DNA from 3 places in the Serratia sp. ID 25-353 genome. Region 2 is predicted to be linked to each of the others. Evidence: riboswitches for the same ligand, from Rfam matches in the RefSeq annotation. Region 2 holds a riboswitch; each other region holds the start of a gene.
The links. A riboswitch is a leader RNA that binds a small molecule or an ion and turns the genes downstream of it on or off. The one in region 2 is predicted to bind thiamine pyrophosphate.
Positions count from the first base shown of each region.

Region 1 (7,748 bases), 440 kb from region 2:
CCAAACAGTTTTTACAGAAGGTCACCCGCACCGGCTTCGGCCAGCACCTGTTCAACGACTGGCGTTTCCTCGACGACGCCGGCCAGCAGCCGAACCCGGAGTTCGTGCTGAATAAACCGCGCTATAAAGGCGCGAGTATCCTGTTGGCGCGCGAGAACTTCGGCTGCGGTTCCTCGCGCGAACACGCGCCCTGGGCGCTGACCGATTACGGGTTCAAAGTGGTGATCGCGCCGAGCTTCGCCGATATCTTCTACGGCAACTCGTTCAACAACCAGCTGTTGCCGGTGACGCTGAGCGAGCAGCAGGTGGATGAGCTGTTCAAGCTGGTGGACGCCAACGAGGGGACGGCGTTCGTGGTGGATCTGGAGAACCAGACGGTCAACGCCGGCGGCAAAAGCTATCCTTTCGAAATCGACAGCTTCCGCCGCCACTGCATGATCAACGGGCTGGACAGCATCGGTCTGACGCTGCAGCACGAAGCGGACATCTCCCGCTACGAAGCGCAGCAGCCGGCGTTTCTGAACTGATCGTCGGCGAATACCCTAAATAATTGGAACTGCGGCAAGGCGGCAAGTAAGTCAATCCCCTGGAGCTTAGTGTACTAAGTGACAGGGGTGCACTTACACAGCCAACACGGCGGCAGTTTCAAGTATGACGGGTATCACCAGTAGCCCAGCAGCTTCCACCACGCCCCACCGATCAGGATCCAGATCAACAGGTTAACCACGCTCATCACCCATCCCGCTTTCCACCATTCCCCCAGCGTCACGTAGCCGGAGCCAAAGATGATCGGCGCGGTGCCGGTGCCGTAATGCGTCAGCGACATCATCAGCGAGGAAGAGAACGCCAGGATCAGGCCCAGCAGCGCCGGTGGCGCGCCGAGCGCGATGCCTGCGGCGAAGAAGGCAGCGAACATCGCCGTCACGTGCGCGGTGGTGCTGGCGAAGAAATAGTGCGAATACAAATAGATGAGGGTCAGCAAGATCGTGCCGCCCACCCAGCTCATGCCCATATGGTCGATGCCGTTGCCCACGGTTTGCGACAGCCAGCCGATCAGCCCCAACTTGCCGAGGAAGCTGGCCATCATCACCAGCGCCGAGAACCACACCACGGTGTCCCACGCGCCTTTATGCTTGAGCACATCCTCCCAGCTCAGCACGCCGGTGGCCAGCAGCACCGCCAGGCCGATCAGCGCCGCGGTGGTGGGATTGACCGCCAGCGCCGGACCGAAGATCATCGCCGGAATGCCGGCCCACAACGCCAGCAACAGCGCGAACACGCCGAGGGTGATTTTCTCCGGCAGCGTTATCGGCCCCAGCGCCTGCAGTTTGTCGCGCGCGAAACGCGGCGCGTCCGGAGTACTTTTTACCTCCGGCGGATACAGCAGGTAGATGACCAGCGGCATCACGATCAGCGAGCACAGCCCCGGCACCAGGGCGGCAATCGCCCACATCGACCAGGACAGCTCGAAGTTGCCGTGGGTGCCTTTGGCGATCAGGCTGACGATCAACGGGTTAGGCGCGGTGGCGGTGATAAACATCGCCGAGGTAACCGGGTTGATGTTGTAGTTTACCAACGACAGGTAGCGGCCGATTTTGCCGGAGGTATTGAGCTCGGGTTTAGAGCCGAAGCTGTCGGCGATCGACTTCATGATCGGGTGAATGATGCCGCCGCCGCGCGCGGTGTTGCTCGGCGTCACCGGCGCCAGCGTGGTTTCCGCCAGCGTCAGCGCATAGGCGATGCCCAGCGTTTTCTTGCCGAACAGCGAAATGAAGTAGTAGCCGATGCGCGCGCCCAGCCCGGTTTTGTTCAGGCTGAGGGAGATCATGATCGAAAAGCCGATCAGCCAGATCAGCGGGTTGGAAAAGCCGCTGAGCGCATCGTCCAGCGCGGCGCCCGGCTTGCCGGGGTTGGTGACGCCGGTCACCGCCACCAGAGCGATGGCGATCACCGAAACCGCGCCGATCGGCATCGCTTTGCCAATGATGGCGATGATGGTGCCGATAAACAGCGCCAGCAGTTGCCAGGCGTTGGGCGCAACGCCCTCCGGCACGGGAATGAGGAACCAGATGATCAGCGTGGCGGCAAGGGCGCACAGGGAAGGAAGCGGTTTGAGCGGTGTGAGTTTATCCATAACGTTCCCACTGTTCTAAACGACAAGGCGGCATCTCAATAGCGAGACGGGCGTGAACGCAACGATCGCGCTCCATATGCCTTCAGCTTGGGCGTCCGCTTCTGCCTTCTCAATGACTTGCATCAAGAATGCCGTCGTTTGACCTCACACTTCACGCACTTTGGCGCTCATCCCGAGCGCCGCCAGCGCCAGCAGCACCGCCATCCAATATACCGAACCATGACCGAAATTTTCCACCAGCGCGCCCTGCAGCACCCCGGCCAGGATCACCCCGGTAGAGATGCTGTTGGTGAACAAGGTGGTGGCGGCGCCCGGTCGGCCCGGCATCAAATCCTGAAAATAGAGCATGCCGATACCGGCGACGATGCCGATAAACACCGCGTTGAGCAGCTGCAGCGCAATCAGGGCCGGCTTGGCCGCCAGCACCGTCAGCCCGAGGTAAAACAGCACGCCTGCCGCCACCGCCAGCAGCATCATGTTGCGCTTGCCGAAACGTTTGACGTAATAACCGGCCAGCAGCATCGCCGGGATCTCCAGCCCGGCGGCGGTGCCCATCAGCACCCCGGCCAACCCTTCCGGCAGGCCGAGATCGGCGGTGATATACAGCGGCATATCGATGATGTACAGGGTGTTGCAGGTCCACATCAGCATCGAGGCGATGAACAGCAACCGCACGTCGCGATTGCGCCAGGCGCTGGCGGGCGCGATCGGCGCAGACACCCCACTCTGCAGCCCCTCATTTCCCGCCGCGCGCGGCACCGAAGGCAGCATAAATCCCACCAGCAGCACGCAAAGCGCGAAGGTGGCGGCGGCGATCAGGAACATCACGGTAAAGCCGTAGTTCAGCGCCAACGCAAACGACAGCGGCGGGCCAATCACCCAGGCCAGCGAAAGCTGGGCGCGCATCACCGAGCTGAACATCACCACTTCACGCGCCTCGCGGTCGGCATATTCCCGCGCCAGCGCGAAAATCTGCGGCATGGCGGTGTTGGCAACGGCGGACATCAGCACCCCGGCGGTGATCAGCGTCAGGTAGTCGCGATTAAAGGCGAACAGCAGGCAGTTGCCGACCGCCATCAGGCAGCACAGCAAGATCAGCCTGCGCCGATCGCCGCGGGTGTCGGAGCGCTTGGCCAGCAGGAAACTGACGACGATGCCGGCCACCGCGTTGGCGGTGTAAAACAGCCCGACCCACAGCGGCCGCACCTTGACCTCGGTGGTCAGAAACAGGCTGAGCGTCGGCGTCAGCAACGCGCCGGCGATGCCGGAGAGGAAAGCGATCAGCAGGAATGCGGCAAAGATGGGGTTAATGCGCAGTGACAACCGGCTCAGGCGTTGCATATCGTCTTCCCTGACCTCAAAGCAGAAGAAAGAACCTTAGGCCACGGCGAGAAAAATGCAAGCGCATCGCCATGACCACGCATAAAAAAACCAGTGGGTCGCCCCACTGGCTGGTGAAACAGCACCATTACTCAGAAATTGGTTGCCGCGGCCCCTACAGGTGCTCGCGATACTGCTTATCGGTCATCTCTTTAATGTCCCATTGTGTCAGGTGCGCCAGCATCGCCAGCCGCGCCTGTTCGGGCACCACGCTCAGCCAGTCGGCGCGCTGGCGGCGCACCGCACTGAAGTAGCGCTGATAGAACTGTCTGGATAAGAAAGCTTTCATGATTACGCCCTCCCCTTTCATTGATGAAAATTATCGGCGTAATATAGGGAAAAAAAAATTGACGAGTTGAGGCAGGAGCGTTCCTCTTTTATGTCCACGTCCCGATTGCAGCAGCAGTTCATCCGTCTGTGGCAGCGCTGCCACGGTGAAACCACCGACACTACGCTGCAGGCGCTGGCGGAGGTGCTCAGCTGCTCGCGCCGCCACGTGCGCTCCCTGCTGAGCGCCATGCAGCGGGAAGGCTGGCTCACCTGGCAGGCGGAGTCGGGGCGCGGCAAGCGCTCGCGGTTAACCTTCCACTACACCGGCCTGGCGCTGCAGCAACAACGGGCCGAGGAGCTGCTGGAACAGGACCGCATCGATCAGTTGGTGCAGCTGGTGGGCGACAAAAACGTGGTGCGCCAGATGCTGCTGTCGCAGCTGGGCCGCAGCTTCCGCCAGGGGAAACACATCCTGCGGGTGCTCTACTACCGGCAGCTGTACAACCTGCTGCCCGGCTCGGCGCTGCGGCGTTCGGAGACCCATTTGGCGCGCCAGATCTTCAACGGCCTGACGCGCATAAATGAGGAAAACGGGGAACTGGAGTCCGATCTGTCTCACCATTGGCAGGCGCTGACCCCGCTGCACTGGCGGTTTTACCTGCGCCCGGCGATCCATTTTCATCATGGCCGCGAGCTGGAGATGGCGGACGTCATCACTTCCCTCTCGCGTCTGACCTCGCAACCGCTGTTCTCGCATATCGAGAGCGTCACCTCGCCGACGCCGTTCGTTATCGACGTGCAGCTGCGCAGCCCCGACCACTGGCTGCCCTGGCTGCTGGGCAGCGTGCAGGCCATGATCCTGCCGCGCGAATGGCGTGAACTGCCGGATTTCGCCCGCCATCCGGTCGGCACCGGCCCCTACCGCATGGTGCGCAACCATCCCAGCCAGATGAAGATCCACGCCTTCGACGACTATTTTGGCTACCGGGCGCTGATCGACGAGGTGAACATCTGGGTGCTGCCGGAGTTTTCCGAAGAGCTGGTGCACTCCGGCGTGCAGCTGCAGGGCGATGAAACCGGCAACAGCGAGCTGGAAAGCCGGCTGGAAGAGGGTTGCTATTTCCTGCTGTTCGATCAGCGTTCACCGCTGGCCGTCGACCCCGCCATTCGCAGTTGGCTGTGCGAATTGATCAACCCCATTTCGCTGCTGAGCCACGCCGGGCCGCTCTACCAGCGCTATTGGTCGCCGGCGTACGGCCTGCTGCCGCGCTGGCACCACAACCGCACGCTGGCGCAGCAGCCCAAGCCCGCGGGCCTGACCGAACTGACGATGACCCACTTCAATGAACATTCGGAGTTTCACGCCATTCGCCAGGCGATCGAACCGCTGCTGGCGCAGCACGGCATCCGTCTGATCGTGCAAAGCGTGGATTATGCCACCTGGCACCAGGGCGACGCGCGCAGCGATCTGTGGCTCGGCAGCGCCAACTTCTATCTGCCGCTGGAGTTTTCGCTGTTCGCCACGCTGTACGAACTGCCGCTGATGCAGCATTGCATGAACGAAGATCTGGCGCAGGACGCAGCGCTGTGGCGCGCCAACCGCTTGCCGCTGGCCGAGTTCTGCCAGCGTCTGGTCAGCAACCACCAGCTGCATCCGCTGTTCCACCACTGGCTGCAGCTGCACGGCCAGCGCAGCATGCGCGGCGTGCGGATGAACACCCTCGGCTGGTTCGACTTCAAGTCCGCCTGGTTTGCCCCGCCGGAGGCATAAGCGCCTTTCGCCCGGGTCGGTTAATCTTTACAATAGCGCCGTCTCAACGGGGTGCGGTAAGTCGGGCCACGTGATAAGCCCGATTTTCCGCTGAGAGCACACCCGTCGAACCTGATCCGGTCAATACCGGCGGAGGGATTTGAGCCCAGCGAACCGGCGACGCCGCCTCGCCCCCTCAGATGCCCTTGCCCCCTTATTTTTCAGGAGTGCAACGTGGTCAAAACATTTCTGCCCTGCTTATTGCTGCTGTGTGCCGCGCCGGTGTTGGCCAAGCCGACGCTGACGGTTTACACCTACGATTCCTTCGCCGCCGACTGGGGCCCAGGCCCGGCGGTGAAAAAAGTCTTTGAAGCCGAGTGCGACTGTGAACTGAAGTTCGTCGCGCTGGAAGACGGCGTCTCGCTGCTGAACCGCCTACGCATGGAAGGCAAGAACAGCGCCGCCGACGTGGTGCTGGGGTTGGACAACAACCTGTTGCAGGCGGCGCAGCAAACCGGCCTGTTCGCGCCGAGCGGCGTCGACACCGCCAAACTGACGGTGCCGGGCGGCTGGCAGGACGCGACCTTCGTGCCATACGACTACGGGTACTTCGCCTTCGTCTACAACAAAGAAAAACTGAAGAACCCGCCAAAAAGCCTGCAGGAGCTGGTCAGCGGCGATCGCAACTGGAAAGTGATCTACGAAGATCCGCGCACCAGCACGCCGGGCCTCGGCCTGCTGCTGTGGATGCAAAAAGTGTATGGCGACAAGGCGCCGGCCGCCTGGCAGCAACTGGCGAAGAAAACCGTCACCGTCACCAAAGGCTGGAGCGAAGCCTACGGCCTGTTCCTGAAGGGCGAAGGCGATCTGGTGCTCAGCTACACCACCTCTCCGGCCTATCACCTGATCGAAGAGAAAAAAGATCTCTACGCCGCCGCCACGTTCAGCGAAGGGCACTACCTGCAGGTGGAAGTGGCGGGCAAGCTGAAGGCCGCCAAACAGCCTGAGCTGGCGGAGCGTTTCATGCAGTTCATGGTGACACCGGCGTTCCAAAACGCCATCCCGACCGGCAACTGGATGTACCCGGTGATCAACACCCCACTGCCCGTCGGCTTTGAGCAGATGAACGTGCCGCAGACCGCGCTGCAATACAGCGCCGAAGAGGTGGCCAAACAACGCGGCGGTTGGATCCGGGCATGGCAAACCGCCGTCAGCCGCTGATCCCCCGCTGGCTCTGGCCGGGGCTGTTGGCCGCCGGCGTGATCCTGCTGGTCGCCGCGCTGGCGATGGGCTCGCTGTGGCGTCACGCGCCGGACAGCGACTGGCGCGGCCTGTGGCAGGACAGCTACCTTTGGCACGTGGTGCGCTTCACCTTTTGGCAGGCGCTGCTGTCGGCGCTGATTTCGGTGCTGCCCGCCGTTCTGCTGGCGCGCGCGCTCTATCGCCGCCGCTTCCCCGGCCGGCAGCTGCTGCTGCGGCTGTGCGCCATGACGCTGGTGCTGCCGGTGCTGGTGGCGGTGTTCGGCCTGCTCAGCGTCTATGGGCGCCAAGGCTGGCTGGCGACGCTGTGCGGCTGGCTGGGCATCGAATATGGCTTCTCGCCCTACGGTCTGCAGGGCATTCTGCTGGCGCACCTGTTCTTTAACCTGCCGCTGGCCACCCGCCTGTTGCTGCAGGCGCTGGAGAATATCCCGGTGGAGCAGCGCCAGCTGGCCGCCCAGCTGGGCATGAATGGCTGGCAGCAGTTCCGCTTCGTCGAATGGCCGGCGCTGCGCCGCCAGATCCTGCCGAGCGGCGCATTGATCTTCATGCTGTGCTTCGCCAGCTTCGCCACCGTGCTGTCGCTGGGCGGCGGGCCGCAGGCTACCACCATCGAACTGGCGATCTATCAGGCGCTGAGTTACGACTACGATCTGGGTCGCGCCGCCATGCTGGCGCTGATCCAGTTAAGCTGTTGTCTGGGGCTGGTGTTGATCAGTCAGCGCCTGAGCCAGGTATTGCCGGTGGGGCATACCCACGCCCAGCGCTGGCGCAATCCGGAAGACAGCCTGTGGCGACGCGTCGGCGATTTTCTGCTGATCGCCGCCGCGCTGTTGCTGCTGCTGCCGCCTCTGCTGGCGGTGATCGCCGACGGCGCCAATCAGGCCGTCGTCAGCGTGCTGCGCCAGCCGGTGCTGTGGCAGGCGCTGTTCACGTCGCTGCGCATCGCCCTCG
Region 1 is NZ_CM139236.1:3,490,616-3,498,363, forward strand. Features, by position in the region: gene leuD (3-isopropylmalate dehydratase small subunit) at 1-527, shown strand, start outside; gene ACYF6X_RS16910 (DASS family sodium-coupled anion symporter) at 662-2,134, opposite strand; gene ACYF6X_RS16915 (sugar efflux transporter) at 2,279-3,475, opposite strand; gene sgrT (glucose uptake inhibitor SgrT) at 3,630-3,803, opposite strand; gene sgrR (HTH-type transcriptional regulator SgrR) at 3,894-5,555, shown strand; TPP riboswitch at 5,593-5,711, shown strand; gene thiB (thiamine ABC transporter substrate binding subunit) at 5,769-6,755, shown strand; gene thiP (thiamine/thiamine pyrophosphate ABC transporter permease ThiP) at 6,731-7,748, shown strand, end outside.
Region 1: linked by a shared signal. The riboswitch ahead of thiB (thiamine ABC transporter substrate binding subunit) and the one ahead of thiC (phosphomethylpyrimidine synthase ThiC) in region 2 are both predicted to bind thiamine pyrophosphate.

Region 2 (7,748 bases):
GATGTTCCGCCAGCAGGTAACAGTCGGTGCGCCAGCTGTTGGACAGGCCGATCAACGCGCCGAGGCCGATCTTGTCGATCCCGGCGCGCCCCAGGCGATCCGGCGTGGCCAGGCGCCAATGGAAATCCTGCTTCTGGCCGCGCAGGTGGTGCTGCAGATAGGTGGCCGGATGGTAGGTTTCCTGATACACCAGCACGCCGTCCAGGCCCAGCGTTTTCAGTTCGGCGTACTCGTCCTGCGCCAGCGGCTGCACTTCCATCATCAGCGAGCTGAAGTGGCGGCGGATCGCCGGAATGTGCTGACGGAAATAGTCCATGCCGACCTTGGTCTGATGCTCGCCGGTGACCAGCAACAGGTGTTCGAACCCCAGCGCCTTGATGGCTTCGCACTCGCGTGCGATCTCCGCCGCATCGAGCGTTTTACGCTTGATGCGGTTGCTCATTGAAAAGCCGCAGTAGGTGCAGTCGTTGGCGCACAGGTTAGAGAGGTACAGCGGCACATAGAAGCTGACGACGTTGCCGAAGCGCTGACGGGTCAGCTGCTGCGCGCGCTGCGCCAGCGGTTCCAGATACGGCGCGGCGGCGGGGGAGATCAGTGCCATAAAGTCGTCGCGCGTCAGCTTGTCGGCATTCAATGCGCGTTCCACGTCGCGTGCGGTTTTGCCGTTGATGCGCAGCGTAATATCGTCCCAATCCAGCTGTTGCCAGCGGCTACTGAAATCGTCGGCCATCACTGTGCCTCCTCTGGCTGGCTGAGGAAGACGGTCAGCGGGCTGGAGGCGGCCGCACTGCGCTGGCTTGAGCCTAATCCGGCGCTGCGCGCCAGCTCGCCGGCTTCCAGCGCCAGGCGAAACGCCCGTGCCATTCCTACCGGATCGCGTGCCACGGCGATGGCGGTATTCACCAGCACCGCGTCGGCGCCCAGCTCCATCGCTTCCAGCGCGTGGCTCGGCGCGCCGATGCCGGCATCGACCACCACCGGCACCTTGGCCTGTTCGATGATGATCTCGAGGAAGTCGCGGGTGCGCAGACCGCGGTTGGAGCCGATAGGGGCGCCGAGCGGCATCACCGCCGCACAGCCCACCTCTTCCAGCCGTTTGCACAGCACCGGATCGGCGCCGCAGTAGGGCAGCACCACAAAACCGTCTTTCACCAGCGTTTCCGCCGCCTTCAGCGTTTCTATCGGATCCGGCAGCAGGTATTTCACATCGGGATGGATCTCCAGCTTCACCCAGTGGGTGCCGAGCGCTTCGCGCGCCAGTCGGGCGGCGAACACCGCTTCGGCGGCGGTTTTGGCACCGGAGGTATTGGGCAACAGCCTGACGCCCAACTGCTGCAGCGGCGCCAAAATGGCGTCGTTGCCGCCGCGCAGATCGACGCGCTTCATGGCCATGGTCACCAGCTGTGAGCCGGAGGCTGCCAGCGCCTCCAACATCAGCGCCGGGGTGGCGAACTTGCCGGTGCCGGTGAACAGGCGCGAGGTAAAAGTGGTATCGGCGATTTTCAGCATGTCAGCCTCCGGCGATCGCTTGAAACAGCAAAATGTCGTCACCGTCCTGCACCTGATGGTCGGCCCAGTCGGCGCGTGGGATGATGGTTTGGTTGATCGCCAGCGCGGTGCCCGGCTGGTGGCGTTCCAGCTGGGTCAGCAGGGCGGCGACGCTGAGCGGCTGCGCCAGCTCCAGCGGTTGATCGTTCAGTCGGATCTTCATGCCGCGCCTCCGCATACCGGGCAGGTGCGGGCCTGGCTCAGTTGCAGCGTGCTCCAGCTCTGCTGCTTGCCGTCGAACAACCGCAGTTTACCGCTGAGAGAGGAAGGCATGCCGGCCAGCATTTTGATGGCTTCCAGCGCTTGCAGAGTGCCGATCACGCCCACCACCGGGCCGAGCACCCCGGCGGTGCGGCAGTTGCGTTGCGGCTCTTCCTGTTCCGGGTACAGGCAGGCGTAGCAGCCATGCGCATAGGGCGGCTCGAGCACCAGCAGCTGGCCGCTGAAGCCGACCGCGCTGCCGCTGATCAGCGGTTTGGCGGCGGCGATGCAGGCGGCATTGACCTCATGGCGGGTCGCCATATTGTCGCAGCAATCCAGCACCAGGTCGGCGCGGGCGACTGCGTCGCGCAGCGCTTGCCCCTGCAGCCGCTGCGCCAGCGGGATGGATTCTACCAACGGGTTCAATGCCTGCAGGTGGCGTTGCGCCAGCGCCGCCTTGCCGGTGGCGGTATCGGCGCTGCGGTAGAGAATTTGCCGCTGCAGGTTGGTGACGTGCAGCTGGTCGTCGTCGGCCAGCAGCAGCGTGCCGACGCCGGCGGCGGCCAGATACAGCGAAGCCGGGGAACCGAGCCCGCCTAAACCGACGATCAGCACCGTGGCGCGCTTGAGTTTCTCCTGGCCTTCCGGGCCGACGTCCTCCAGCAGCAGCTGACGGCTGTAGCGCAGGAATTCCTGATCGTTAAGCATCGTTCGGATCCTCGCCTTCGATCAGCCGCAGCAGCTCGGCCGTCGCCGCGCGCCAGTCCGGCGCCTGGGTGATGGCGCTGACCACCGCCACGCTGCCGACGCCGCACGCCAGCACCGCCGGTACGCGATCGATGCTGATCCCGCCGATCGCTACCGTCGGGTAATCCGCCAAATCGGCGATATGGCGCTTCAACTCCGTCAGCCCCTGTGGCGCCGAAGGCATGTCTTTGGTCTGGGTAGGGAAGATGTGCCCCAGCGCGATGTAGGACGGTTTCACCGCCAGCGCGCGCGCCAGCTCGGCGTCGTCATGGGTGGATACGCCCAGCCGCAGCCCGGCGCGGTGGATGGCCGCCAGATCGGTGGTATCGAGATCTTCCTGGCCCAGATGTACGCCGTAGGCGCCGTGTTTGATCGCCAGCCGCCAGTAGTCGTTGATGAACAGCCGCGCCTGATAACGCTGGCCCAGCGCGATGGCGGCGGCGATATCCTCTTCGACCTGCTCGTCAGGCAGATCCTTGATGCGCAGCTGGATCGTGGTGACGCCGGCCTCCAGTAGGCGAGCGATCCACGCCACGCTGTCGACGACCGGGTAAAGCCCCAGCTTGTGGGGCGTAGCCGGGAAGGGGGTCGTGATATCAGTCATTGCTTGTCTCCTCTTGCAGGGTGCCGGCGCTGTGATACAGCTCGCTGCCGCGGGCGCGGAACTCGGCGGACATTTTCTCCATGCCGGTCAGCTGTACTTCGATCGGCTTGGCGGCTTCCTGGGCGGCGGCGTAGTCGCGCACCTCCTGCGAAATTTTCATCGAGCAGAATTTCGGCCCGCACATCGAGCAGAAGTGGGCGACCTTGCCGGATTCCTGCGGCAGGGTTTCGTCGTGATAGGCGCGCGCGGTGGCCGGATCGAGCGCCAGATTGAACTGATCTTCCCAGCGGAATTCGAAACGCGCCTTGGACATGGCGTTATCGCGGATCTGCGCGCCCGGATGGCCTTTGGCCAGATCGGCGGCGTGAGCGGCGATCTTGTAGGTGATCAGGCCCTGTTTGACGTCCTCTTTGTTCGGCAGGCCGAGGTGCTCTTTCGGCGTGACGTAACACAGCATGGCGCAGCCGAACCAGCCGATCATTGCCGCGCCGATGCCGGAGGTGAAATGGTCATAGCCCGGGGCGATATCGGTGGTCAGCGGGCCGAGGGTGTAGAACGGCGCTTCGTGGCAGTGTTCCAGCTCTTCGGTCATGTTGCGGCGGATCATCTGCATCGGCACGTGGCCCGGGCCTTCGATCATCACCTGCACGTCGTATTCCCAGGCGATTTTGGTCAGCTCGCCCAGCGTATGCAGCTCGGCGAACTGGGCTTCGTCGTTGGCGTCCTGAATCGAGCCGGGGCGCAGGCCGTCGCCGAGCGACAGCGAAACGTCGTAGGCGGCGCAGATCTCACAGATTTCACGGAAATGCTGATAGAGGAAGTTTTCCTGATGGTGCGACAGACACCATTTGGCCATGATCGAGCCACCGCGCGACACGATGCCGGTCAGGCGTTTGGCGGTCATCGGCACGTAGCGCAGCAGCACGCCGGCGTGGATGGTGAAGTAGTCGACCCCTTGCTCCGCCTGTTCCAGCAGCGTATCGCGGAACATCGCCCAGGTGAGGTTTTCCGCCACGCCGTTGACCTTCTCGAGTGCCTGGTAGATCGGCACGGTGCCGATGGGCACCGGGCTGTTGCGCAGGATCCACTCGCGGGTTTCGTGAATATAGCGACCGGTGGAGAGATCCATCACGGTGTCCGCGCCCCAGCGGGTGGACCACACCAGCTTCTCCACCTCTTCTTCGATCGACGACGTGACCGCCGAGTTGCCGATATTGGCGTTCACCTTCACCAGGAAATTGCGGCCGATGATCATCGGCTCCGCCTCCGGATGGTTGATGTTGGCGGGAATGATGGCGCGGCCGGCGGCCACTTCCTGACGCACGAACTCCGGCGTGATGTTGTCCGGCAGGTTGGCGCCCCAGCTCTGGCCCGGATGCTGGTGGCGCAATACCTCGCCGCGAATGCGCTCGCGCCCCATGTTTTCACGGATGGCGATGAACTCCATCTCCGGGGTGACGATACCGGCGCGGGCATAGTGCAGCTGGGTCACGCACTTGCCCGGCAGCGCCCTGCGCGGCAGCGGCAGATGCTCGAAGCGCAGGTGATCCAGCCCCTCGTCCGCCAGCCGCTGTTGGGTGAAGCCGGAGCTGGCGCCGCTGAGGGTGGCGGTATCGCCGCGCGCGTCGATCCAGTCGGCGCGCAGCTTGGCCAGGCCGGCGTGTACGTCGAGCTCGGCCTGCGGATCGCCGTAGGGGCCGGCGGTGTCATACACCGGGATCGCCTCGTTGGGTTCATACTGCGGGTGGTCTTTGCTGCCGCCAAGCAGGGTCGGGCTGAGCTGAATTTCGCGCATCGGCACCTGGATATCGCTGCGCGAGCCTTGCAGATAGATGCGGCGTGAGTTCGGGAAAGCCATGCCTTGCAGGGTGTCGATAAACTGCTGGGCGGCTTCGCGTTGCGCTTTACGGGCGCGCGGTGGATTAACGTTAGACATAGCAAGTTCCTACCAGTGTGTTGGGTTGGGAAAGTTGCTTGTCTGGAGCTCGGAGGGAGTAATGATGGTGGCCGATCAGGCAGGGCGCCCACAAGGGGAAGGCCGTGCCTGTGGCGATAGATTACTCTTGTTCCCTTCGCGGGTATTAACCCGATCAGGTTCCGCGGATCCCGAATTAACGGTCTCAGCCTGGCTGATTCGATGAACAAATCAGGCGCTAGGCACTCCGACAAGATGCCCCCCAGTATAGGAGGGATAAGAAAAAAAACTATAAAATTTTAACGCGCCGGATCCAGCGTCTGGTCCGGCAGCGGTTGCTGTGCGGCTTCCGCCTCCAACTGGATCAGCTTATCTTCCAGCGCAAAGCGCGCCGCCAGCGTTTCGCCGATATCCGACAAGGCCTGGTGGAATTCCAGACAAACCTCCTGATCGATATCCACTTCGGTATAGCGATCGTGGAACGCCATGATCTGTTCGGTATTGGCCCACAGCTTGGGGTAGATGTTCACCGCCAGCGACATTTTCGGACTGGCTGCGCCTTCCACTTGTTTGATAATTCTGTCATAGATATGAAAATGCCCTGCGGAGAGGTAATCCACCAGGTTGTGGCAAAAGTTCTCCAGCGCTTTTTCATTCAGCGGCGTATGCTTTTCTTTATTCGGTTTGAGGCCTACCAGCGTGCAGTAGGCGACCAGCAACTGTTTGCGGGCCTGAAGCCATTGATCAACTAATTCATTACTACCGCCAACGCGCTGAGTCAGCCTTTCCAAACGGTTGAGCATGTTTGACTCCGTGTAAGTAATAAAAGTAACCGGTAAGTTATTAAAATATAACAAAGCCGATTCGTAGAGTGCCAGTGAAGCTGAGGTTGTGCAACAACGATATGGAACTTGCATTAACGGGCAATGAAAACGGCTGGTGGATTGTCAGCCATGAAAGCAAACTTTGGTTACCGAACGGTGAATTGCCGTCGGGGACTGCCGCCGCTCTTGGGCTGCGGGGCCACATGGCGCGCACCATCGGTGAATGGGAGGGCGCGCCGGTCTGGCTGGTGCGCCAGGCGATGCCGCGGGAGATGGGCTCGGTGCGTCAGCTGTTGGATCAGGATCGCGGTCTGTTCCAGCTTGCCGGGCGCGGCGTGCAGCTGGCGGATTTCTACCGTTCCCATCGCTACTGCGGCTACTGCGGCCATGAGATGCACCTCAGTCGCTCCGAAAGCGCCTGCCTGTGCGGCCACTGCAAAGAGCGGTACTATCCGCAGATTGCACCCTGCGTAATCGTCGCCATTCGGCGCGAGGATCAGATCCTGCTGGCGCAACACGTGCGTCATCGCGGTGGCATCCACACGGTGCTGGCCGGCTTCGTCGAAGTGGGCGAAACGCTGGAACAGGCGGTGGCGCGTGAAGTGATGGAAGAGAGCAATATCGAAATCAAGAACCTGCGCTACGTCACTTCACAACCCTGGCCGTTCCCGCACTCGCTGATGATGGCCTTTATGGCCGATTACCATCAGGGTGACATTCGTCACGATCCCAAGGAGCTGCTCAACGCCGGCTGGTATCGCTACGACCAATTGCCGCTGTTGCCGCCGCCCGGCACCGTGGCGCGCCGGTTGATTGAGGACACCGTGGCGCTGTGCCGGGCAGAATAATGTACAATGGCCGGCAGATTATTAAGGGAGCCCCATAAATGACTGAGTTGAAGAACGATCGCTACCTGCGCGCGCTGTTGCGCCAGCCGGTGGATGTGACCCCCGTATGGATGATGCGCCAGGCCGGTCGTTATTTACCGGAGTACAAGGCGACCCGCGCCCAGGCCGGTGATTTCATGTCGCTGTGCAAGAACGCGGAGCTGGCCTGCGAGGTCACGCTGCAGCCGCTGCGCCGCTATGCGCTGGACGCCGCCATCCTGTTCTCCGACATTCTCACCATTCCCGACGCCATGGGGCTCGGCCTGTACTTTGAAGCCGGCGAAGGCCCGCGTTTCAGCTCTCCCGTTACCTGCCGCGCCGACGTCGATAGGCTGCCGGTGTTCGATCCGGAAGTGGAGCTGGGCTATGTGATGAACGCAGTGCGCACCATTCGCCGCGAGCTGAAGGGCGAAGTGCCGCTGATCGGCTTCTCCGGCAGCCCGTGGACGCTGGCGACTTATATGGTCGAAGGCGGCAGCAGCAAGGCCTTCACCAAGCTGAAGAAGATGATGTATGCCGAACCGGCCACGCTGCACCTGTTGCTGGACAAGCTGGCGGACAGCGTGATCCTGTACCTCAATGCCCAGATCAAAGCCGGTGCGCAGTCGGTGATGGTGTTCGACACCTGGGGCGGCGTGCTGACCGGGCGCGATTACCGCGAGTTCTCTTTGCACTACATGCACAAGATCGTCGACGGGCTGCTGCGTGAAAACGACGGCCGCCGCGTGCCGGTGACGCTGTTCACCAAAGGCGGCGGGCAGTGGCTGGAGGCGATGGCCGCCACCGGCTGCGATGCGCTGGGGCTGGATTGGACCACCGACATCGCCGACGCACGTCGGCGCGTGGGCGACAAAGTGGCGCTGCAGGGCAATATGGATCCGTCGATGCTTTATGCCTCCCCGGCGCGCATCGCGGAAGAAGTGGAGACCATTCTGGCCGGTTTCGGCCACGGCAACGGCCATGTGTTCAACCTGGGCCACGGCATCCATCAGGATGTGCCGCCGGAGCACGCCGGCGCCTTC
Region 2 is NZ_CM139236.1:3,933,298-3,941,045, reverse strand. Features, by position in the region: gene thiH (2-iminoacetate synthase ThiH) at 1-730, opposite strand, end outside; gene ACYF6X_RS19005 (thiazole synthase) at 730-1,509, opposite strand; gene thiS (sulfur carrier protein ThiS) at 1,511-1,711, opposite strand; gene ACYF6X_RS18995 (HesA/MoeB/ThiF family protein) at 1,708-2,457, opposite strand; gene thiE (thiamine phosphate synthase) at 2,450-3,100, opposite strand; gene thiC (phosphomethylpyrimidine synthase ThiC) at 3,093-5,036, opposite strand; TPP riboswitch at 5,151-5,275, opposite strand; gene ACYF6X_RS18980 (Rsd/AlgQ family anti-sigma factor) at 5,315-5,818, opposite strand; gene nudC (NAD(+) diphosphatase) at 5,920-6,687, shown strand; gene hemE (uroporphyrinogen decarboxylase) at 6,726-7,748, shown strand, end outside.

Region 3 (7,748 bases), 2.1 Mb from region 2:
TGACGCCGGAGAAGCTGAAGCTGCGCTGGCGCGTATCCACGCTGTAGTCGCTGATGCGGTTCGGCAGGCCCCACTGGTTGATCACCGCCGGTTTCCAGCCGTTGATTTTCTCTTCGATGTTCAGGAACACCGTAGACAGCGACGGCGCCGACAGGCTGCTGCGGCCGAGGCCGATGTAGTTGTCGCCGCCCATCACGTCCAGCACCGTGGCGCCGTTGTCCAGCGTGCTGCGCTTCTCGTTGCGCTGTTCCGCCAGCGGTCGGGTGCCGTCGATGATGAAGAACAGGTTGCGGCGCTTCTGTTTGGTCAGGATGTCGTAGGCGGTGTTGTTCATCGCCAGATGATCGGAGGACACCACGATCACGGTATTGCTGAAATAGGGCGAGCGTTTGATCTTGTCGATCAGCGCGGCGATGTGTTGCTGGCTGCAGGCCACCGCGCTCAGCGAGCGGTTTTCTTTATTCTGCCAGGCGTAACTCTTCTTGCTGCAGCCGGCGGAGATAAAGCCGTCCGGGTGATGGGTATCGACGGTCAGGGTGAACAGCGAGAAGGGTTGGCGCTGCTTGGACAGCTCGACGAACTTGCCGTACACCACGTCCAGCACGCTGTCGTCGTACCAGCCCCAGTCGTTTTTGTAGCTTGGATCGGCGACCTGTTCGCGCAGCTCTTTGAAGCCGTAAACGTGGTCGAAACCGTGAGATTTCAGGAAGGTGTCTTTACCGGCGAACGCCAGCTCGGCGCCCTGATAGAAATAGTTGCTGTAGCCGGCGGCCTTCAGCACGTCGCCCAGGCAGACGTTCTCCGGGTAGAAGGTGGAGACCGCGCTCGAGGCGTTGCCGTCGAAGGGCGCGAACAGCGGAATGCCGCACTGCGAGGCGACCATGCCGGCGATGGTGTAACCGGTGCCCGGCAGCTGCTGGGTGTTGCTGAAATCGATGCTGTCCGTGCGCAGGGCGTTCAGCTCGTCGGCCAGGCCAGGAAACAGCTCGGTATCGAAGTAGGTGCGCTCCAGGCTCTCGGCGTAGATATACACCAGGTTCGGGCGCTTGCCCTGTACGGTTTTTTTCGGTGCCTTGTAGTAGGTGGTGAAATCGGCGGTATCGCCGACGATCTGGCTCTTGACCAGCAGCGAGATGTCCTGAAACGCCGGGGTGGTGCCGACCGAGAACAGCGCCAGCAGCACGGCGACGACGCTGTAGGCCACGCTGCTGCCTTTGGCCTTGCGGCGCAGCAGGCTGCGGGCCAGCACCGCGAAGATAAGCCCTAACGCCGCCAGCAGGCCGATAAACGGCAGCACGTATTTGCTGATGCCCGCGCCTTTAAGGCTGCTGGTAACGGTGTAAATCACCGCGTCGGTGATGCCGTCGCCGGTGAAGTAGTTGCTGGCGATCAGGATGACGTTCAGCACCAGATAGCTGCCGAGCAGCGTCAGCAGAATGGCGAACCACCAGCGGTTGGCGGCGGCCCGGGTGCGATAAATCAAAATCGACGCCAAAAAGAGAACAAACGAAACGACTGCTAAAACCATCCGCCAAACCTTGTCTGATTGAAATAAAACCGTTGCTGCCCTGGTTTGCGCCGCCGAGCGTGCCGCAGCGCGAAAAGTGAAGGGTATAGCCTATTGCCGGCGGCGGAACAACGCGCGATCTCCCGCTACGGCCGACGAGCGGCGGCTATTGTACATTTTTATGACAATAGTGTGACGTTAATCACGCCGACGGCGGCCTCGGCGGCGAAAGCTTGCTGGTCGGAGGTTTCGCTCTACGCTTAATGAGCGCCACGACAGTGCGCCCATCAGCCATTCAGGAGGAAGTATGCAGACGATTCCCGCCGCGGTACTCGACGATCTGGCCCCGCAAGGCGTGTTGCGCGCGGCGATCAACTACGGCAATCCGGTGCTGGCGCAGGCCGGGGCCGGTGGCAAACCGCAAGGCGCTTCGGTGGAACTGGCCGCCGCGCTGGCCCAGGAGCTGGGTGTGGCGCTCGAACTGGTCACCTATGACGCGGCGGGCAAGGTGTTCGCCGACCTGGACAGCGGCGCCTGGAACCTGGCGTTTATGGCCATCGAGCCGGTGCGCGCGGCGCAGATCGCCTTCAGCGAGCCCTACGTGATCATCGAGGGAACCTATCTGGTGGCGAACGACGCGCCTTACTTTGAGGTGGCGCAGCTCGACAGGCCGGAGGTGCGCATCGCGGTCGGCCAGGGGGCGGCGTACGATCTGTTTTTATCGCGCACGCTGCAGCAGGCGCAGCTGGTGCGGGCGGCAACCTCCGCCGAGGCGATCGCGCTGTTTTTCGAACGGGGGCTGGAGGCGGCGGCCGGCGTGCGTCAACCGCTGCTGGCCGCCGCGGCCGCCCATCCCGGCTACCGGGTGCTGGACGGGCATTTCACCGCTATCCGCCAGGCGATGGCGGTGCCGCGGCAAAAAACGCAGGGCGCCGCCTACGTGAACGATTTTATCGCGCGCTGCAAAGCCAACGGGCTGGTGAAGGCGGCCTTGCAGCGCAGCGGCCAGGGCGAGGTGACGGTGGCGCCGCCGGCCGCCTCGGCGTGATCAGTCGAGCTCCACCGCGTACTGTTCCACCGGGGTGATTTTCTTGATCAGCTTGTTGTCGAACAAGAACTGTTCGTAAGCCTGGTAGCGGGCGCGATCCAGCTTGGCCGGATCGCGCGCGAACAGCGGCAGGCTGGCTTGCCACGCCTGTTTGTTCAGCTCGGTATTCAGCTCCGGGTGCGCCTTGGCGAACGCCAGCCAGGTGTCCTGCGGGTGCGCATGCAGGTAGTCGCTGCCTTGCTTCAACGCGGCGAGGAACTTGCGGATTTTCGGTTCGTTCACCGCATCGCGGTGGGCGACGATGATCAGCTCGTCGTAGGCCGGCACGCCGTAATCTTCGACGTTGAACACCACCGGCGTCTTGCCCTGCAGCTTCAGCTCCAGCGCTTCGATGTTGCGGTAGCCGCCGATCACCGCATCGACCTGGCCCGCCAGCAGGGCGCTGGTTAGCTGGAAGTTGACGTTGATGAGCTTGATGTCCTGCGGCTTGAGGTGCTCGTGTTCGACCATGGTGGCCAGCGTCGCCTGTTCGATGCCGCTGACCGAGTAACCCACCGTTTTGCCCTTGAGATCCGCCGGCGACGTGATGTTTTTATCCAGCGCGATCACCGTATTCAGCGGCGTGTTGATCAGCGTGCCGACGCGCATCAGCGGCAGGCCCTGATCGGCGAAGAAATGCAGCTGCGGCTGATAGGTAATGGCGAGGTCGGCCTGTTTGGCGGCCACCAGCCGCGGCGGCAGCGCCGGATCGGACGGCGGCACGATCTTGACGTCCAGCCCTTCGGCCTTGAAGGCACCGATTTGCTCGGCCACCATAATCGGCGCGTGATCGGGGTTGATATACCAGTCGAGCACCAGCGTCAGCTTTTCGGCCGCGCCGGCCTGGCCGGTGATGGCGGCGCCGAGCAGCAGCCCGCAAACGGTTTGTTTGATCATGGTCGTTCCTTTATCCCTGGTTATGGTTGCAATCATCAGTCGTTTTCCGGCGCCCAGGCGATCAGGCGCCGCAGCAGCGCATCCACCGTAGCCCACAGCAGCACGGTCATCAGCACCAAAATAAACAGCGCGGCGAAGCAGACGTCGGTCTGCATGCGCGCGTTGGCGTTCAGCATCACGTAGCCCAGCCCTTCGGCCGAGCCCACCCATTCGCCGATGATGGCACCGATCGGCGCGACGGCGGCGGCCATGCGCAGGCCGGAGCCGAAGGCCGGCAGCGCTGCCATCAGCCGCACGTGCCGCAGCTGCGCCCAGCGGGAAGCGCGCATCGTGCGCGCCAGATCGAGATAGTCGTTGTTGACCCGCCGCAGCCCGTCGAAAAAGGCCGACACCACCGGGAAGAAAATCACCAGCACCGCCATCGCCACCTTGGCGCTCATGCCGAAGCCGAACCACAGCACCAGCAGCGGCGCCAGGGCGAACACCGGTATCGCCTGGCTGGTGAGCACCAGCGGCATCAGCCAGCGTTGCAGGCGCGGCGAGAAGATCATGCACAGCGCCAGCGCCGCGCCGAGCAGCACGCCCAGCGCCAGCCCGCTGACGATCTCCGAAGCGGTGACCAGCGTGTGCCAGGCGAGGTAGCCGCGCCCGTCCCACAGCGCCTGCGCCACCGCGCTCGGCGTGGGCAGCAGAAAGGCCGGAATGCCGCTTTGCGCCGCCAGCCACCACAGCAGCAGCAGGCCGACGAACACCGTCAGCCCGCGCCGTAGGCGGGTGAAGCCGCGCTCTTTGGCAATATTCATTGCGCGGCCCTCACCAGCTGTTGCAGCAGCTCGGCCTGGCTTCTCAGCAGGTCGGCGTCATCCGGCGCGCGCGGCGGTTGCCCGCTGATGCGGTGGGTGTCGTCGAGGCCCAGCGGCCAGGGCGACAGCACCAGCAGCCGGTGGCTCAGGCGGCAGGCCTCCATCGGATCGTGGGTGATCAGCAGCACGGTGTTTTGCGCCAGCAGTTCGGCGGCCAGGCTCTGGATCTCGGCGCGGGTAATGGCGTCCAGTGCGGAAAAGGGTTCGTCCATCAGCACGATCGGCTGGCGTTCGTAGAGCGTGCGGGCGATGGCGGCGCGCTGGCGCATGCCGCCGGACAGCGCGGCAGGCAGGCTGCGGCCATGAGAGGCCAGGCCCACGCGCTCCAGCAGGTGCGCCGCCCACGCCCGGTCCGGCGTTTCGCCGCGCAGCCGCGAGCCGAGGGCGACGTTCTCCTCGACGGTCAGCCACGGGTAGAGCAGGTCTTTTTGCCCCATGTAGGCGATGCGCCCGGTGACCGGCAGGCCGTCGCTGCCGGTCACCGTGCCCGAGGTAGCCCGTTCCAGGCCGGCGATGATCTTCAGCAGGCTGGTTTTGCCGGCGCCGCTGGCGCCGAGCAGGGCGACGAAGCTGCCACCGACGATGTCGAAGCTCAGCCGGTCGAAGACGATTTGCTGACCGAAACGCAGGCTGAGATTCCGCACCTGGATGCCGGGCGGGCGAAGCGGGGAGGTCATGAGGCGTTCAGCCCCATCTGCCAAAATGCCGATTCCAACTGGGTGGCGGTGGTGAAAATCTGCGCCAGCTCGGTGAGGCGGCCTTGTGCGCCGCGCTGGTGGCCGACGGTCTCGAGCAGCTCGATGGCGGCACGCACGCCGGCCAGATAGCCCGCGTCGCCGTAGTTGCGGATCCAGGAGGCGTAAGGATTGCCCTCCATTTGGGTGGCGGGATCGTGCAGCAGCCGCAGGCCGATTTCGGCATAGCCGGCCACGCAGGGCAGCAGGCCGGCCAGCAGATCGAGGGCGTCGCCGGCATGGCCGATATCCAGTACGTAGCGGGTGTAGTTCATGGTCTCCGCCGCTTCCGGCTGGGCGGCGATCTGCGCTTCGCTCAGCCCCCATTCGGCGCAGTAGGCGACGTGCAGCGGCAGTTCGGCGACGATGCCGTTGAGCGACGCAGTGGCGGCGCGCATCTCCGGCAGGGTGCGCAGCTTGCTGACCAGCAGCGCGTAGGCGCGGGCGAAGTGCAGCAGGAACAGGTAGTCCTGGGTCAGGTAGCGGCGAAAAGCGCGTTCGGGCAAGGTGCCGGCGGCCAGCTGCTGCAGAAACGGGTGATCGACGTAATCTTGCCAGTGGCTGCCGGCATGTTGGCGCAACCGGCCGTAAAGACCGCTTTCGAACAGGGTGGTGATGGACATGGGACCTCCTTGAGTCAGTGGAGATCCGGGCACGCTGGGGTATGAACAGGCAACGGGTGAGAGCGTTGTTGCCTAACCGTCCCTTCGCTGGCATGACCCAGATCAGGTTCAAAGGGTTCGGCTTGCGCCATCTCAGCCCGTAACAGGACACCCCTCGGAGCTGCTTGTTATACGACATTTGTTTTTTGATTACAATCGCCGGGCGGCGCGGCGGCAATCGGTTCGTTTAGTGCGATCGGGGGCGATTTTGCTGGCGCAGAGCGCGCGATTTTTGTCACTGTAGGCCGATGATTTTGCCTTTGAGGACGATTCCCGATGAAAAAGATTGGTTTTCTCTCGTTTGGCCACTGGTCGCCTTCCGCCCAGTCCGGCACCCGTTCCGCAGCGGATGCGCTGCTGCAGTCCATCGATCTGGCGGTCGCCGCCGAAGATCTGGGGGCGGACGGCGCCTATTTTCGCGTACACCACTTTGCACGCCAGCTGGGGTCGCCGTTCCCGCTGCTGGCCGCCATCGGCGCCAAAACCCAACGCATCGAGATCGGCACCGGCGTGATCGACATGCGTTATGAAAACCCGCTGTACATGGTGGAAGACGCCGGCGCGGCGGATCTGATCGCCGGCGGGCGGCTGCAGCTCGGCATCAGCCGTGGCTCGCCGGAGCAGGTGATCGACGGCTGGCGCTATTTCGGCTATGCCCCGGCCGACGGCGAGACCGACGCGGACATGGCCCGCCGCCATACCGAAGTGTTCCTGGAAGCGCTGCGCGGCGAAGGGTTCGCCGAACCCAATCCGCAGCCGATGTTCCCGAATCCGCCTGGGCTGCTGCGGCCGGAGCCGTTTTCCGCCGGGCTGCGCGATCGCATCTGGTGGGGCGCCGGTTCGAACGCCACCGCTGTCTGGGCGGCGAAGCTGGGCATGCACCTGCAAAGCTCGACGCTCAAGAACGACGAGACCGGCGAACCCTTCCACATCCAGCAGGCCAAGCAGATCCGCGCCTACCGCGCCGCCTGGCAAGAGGCCGGCCACACGCATGAGCCGCGGGTTTCCGTGAGCCGCAGCATCTTCGCGCTGGTGGATCAGCGGGATCGCAACTACTTCGGCGGCGGTGGCAAGGAGGGCGATCAGCTCGGATATATCGACGCGCAGACCCGGGCGATCTTCGGCCGCAGCTATGCCGCCGAGCCGGACGTGCTGATCAAGCAGCTGGCGCAGGACGAGGCCATCGCCGAAGCGGATACGCTGCTGCTGACCGTACCTAACCAGCTGGGCGTGGATTACAACGCCCACGTCATCGAATCGATTTTAACCCATGTCGCGCCGGCGCTCGGCTGGCGCTAAACGGAGGAATGGCATGTCACGCATTTTCATTACCGGCTCGGTAGACGGGCTGGGCCGCGCCGCCGCGCAAACGCTGTTGGACGAAGGGCATCAGGTGATTTTGCATGCGCGTGAGCCCGGCCGTCTGGACGCGGTGCGCGATCTGCTGGATCGCGGTGCGCAGGCGGCGATTGGCGATCTGTCCGATGTGCAGCAGATCCGGCAGCTTGCCGAGCAGGTCAATCGCCTTGGCCGCCCGGACGCGGTGATCCACAACGCCGGTATGTTTACCGGGCCGCAGGTGATGCCGGTGAACGTCGTTGCGCCCTACCTGCTGACGGCCCTGATCGAGCGCCCCAAGCGCATCGTCTACCTGAGCAGCAGCATGCACTTTGACGGAGCGCCGGAACTGAACGGCGTAGACTGGCTCGGCGGCGCTGCGGGCTCCTATTCGGACAGCAAGCTGTTCGTCACCGCGCTGGCCGCCGCTGTGGCGCGCCTGTGGCCTGACGTGATCAGCAGCGCGGTCGATCCCGGCTGGGTGCCGACCAAAATGGGCGGCGCGGATGCGCCCGACGATCTGGCGCTGGGGCATGTGACGCAGGCGTGGTTGGTGACCAGCGATGAGCCGCAGGCCCTGGCGTCCGGCGGCTATTGGCACCATCAGCAACGGTTCGATCCCCACGCCGCGGTGCACGACGAGGCGTTTCAATCGGCGCT
Region 3 is NZ_CM139236.1:969,382-977,129, forward strand. Features, by position in the region: gene opgB (phosphatidylglycerol--membrane-oligosaccharide glycerophosphotransferase) at 1-1,528, opposite strand, end outside; gene ACYF6X_RS04585 (transporter substrate-binding domain-containing protein) at 1,815-2,555, shown strand; gene ACYF6X_RS04590 (ABC transporter substrate-binding protein) at 2,556-3,491, opposite strand; gene ACYF6X_RS04595 (ABC transporter permease) at 3,527-4,294, opposite strand; gene ACYF6X_RS04600 (ABC transporter ATP-binding protein) at 4,291-5,031, opposite strand; gene ACYF6X_RS04605 (TenA family protein) at 5,028-5,711, opposite strand; TPP riboswitch at 5,774-5,876, opposite strand; gene ACYF6X_RS04610 (LLM class flavin-dependent oxidoreductase) at 6,027-7,049, shown strand; gene ACYF6X_RS04615 (SDR family NAD(P)-dependent oxidoreductase) at 7,063-7,748, shown strand, end outside.
Region 3: linked by a shared signal. The riboswitch ahead of ACYF6X_RS04605 (TenA family protein) and the one ahead of thiC (phosphomethylpyrimidine synthase ThiC) in region 2 are both predicted to bind thiamine pyrophosphate.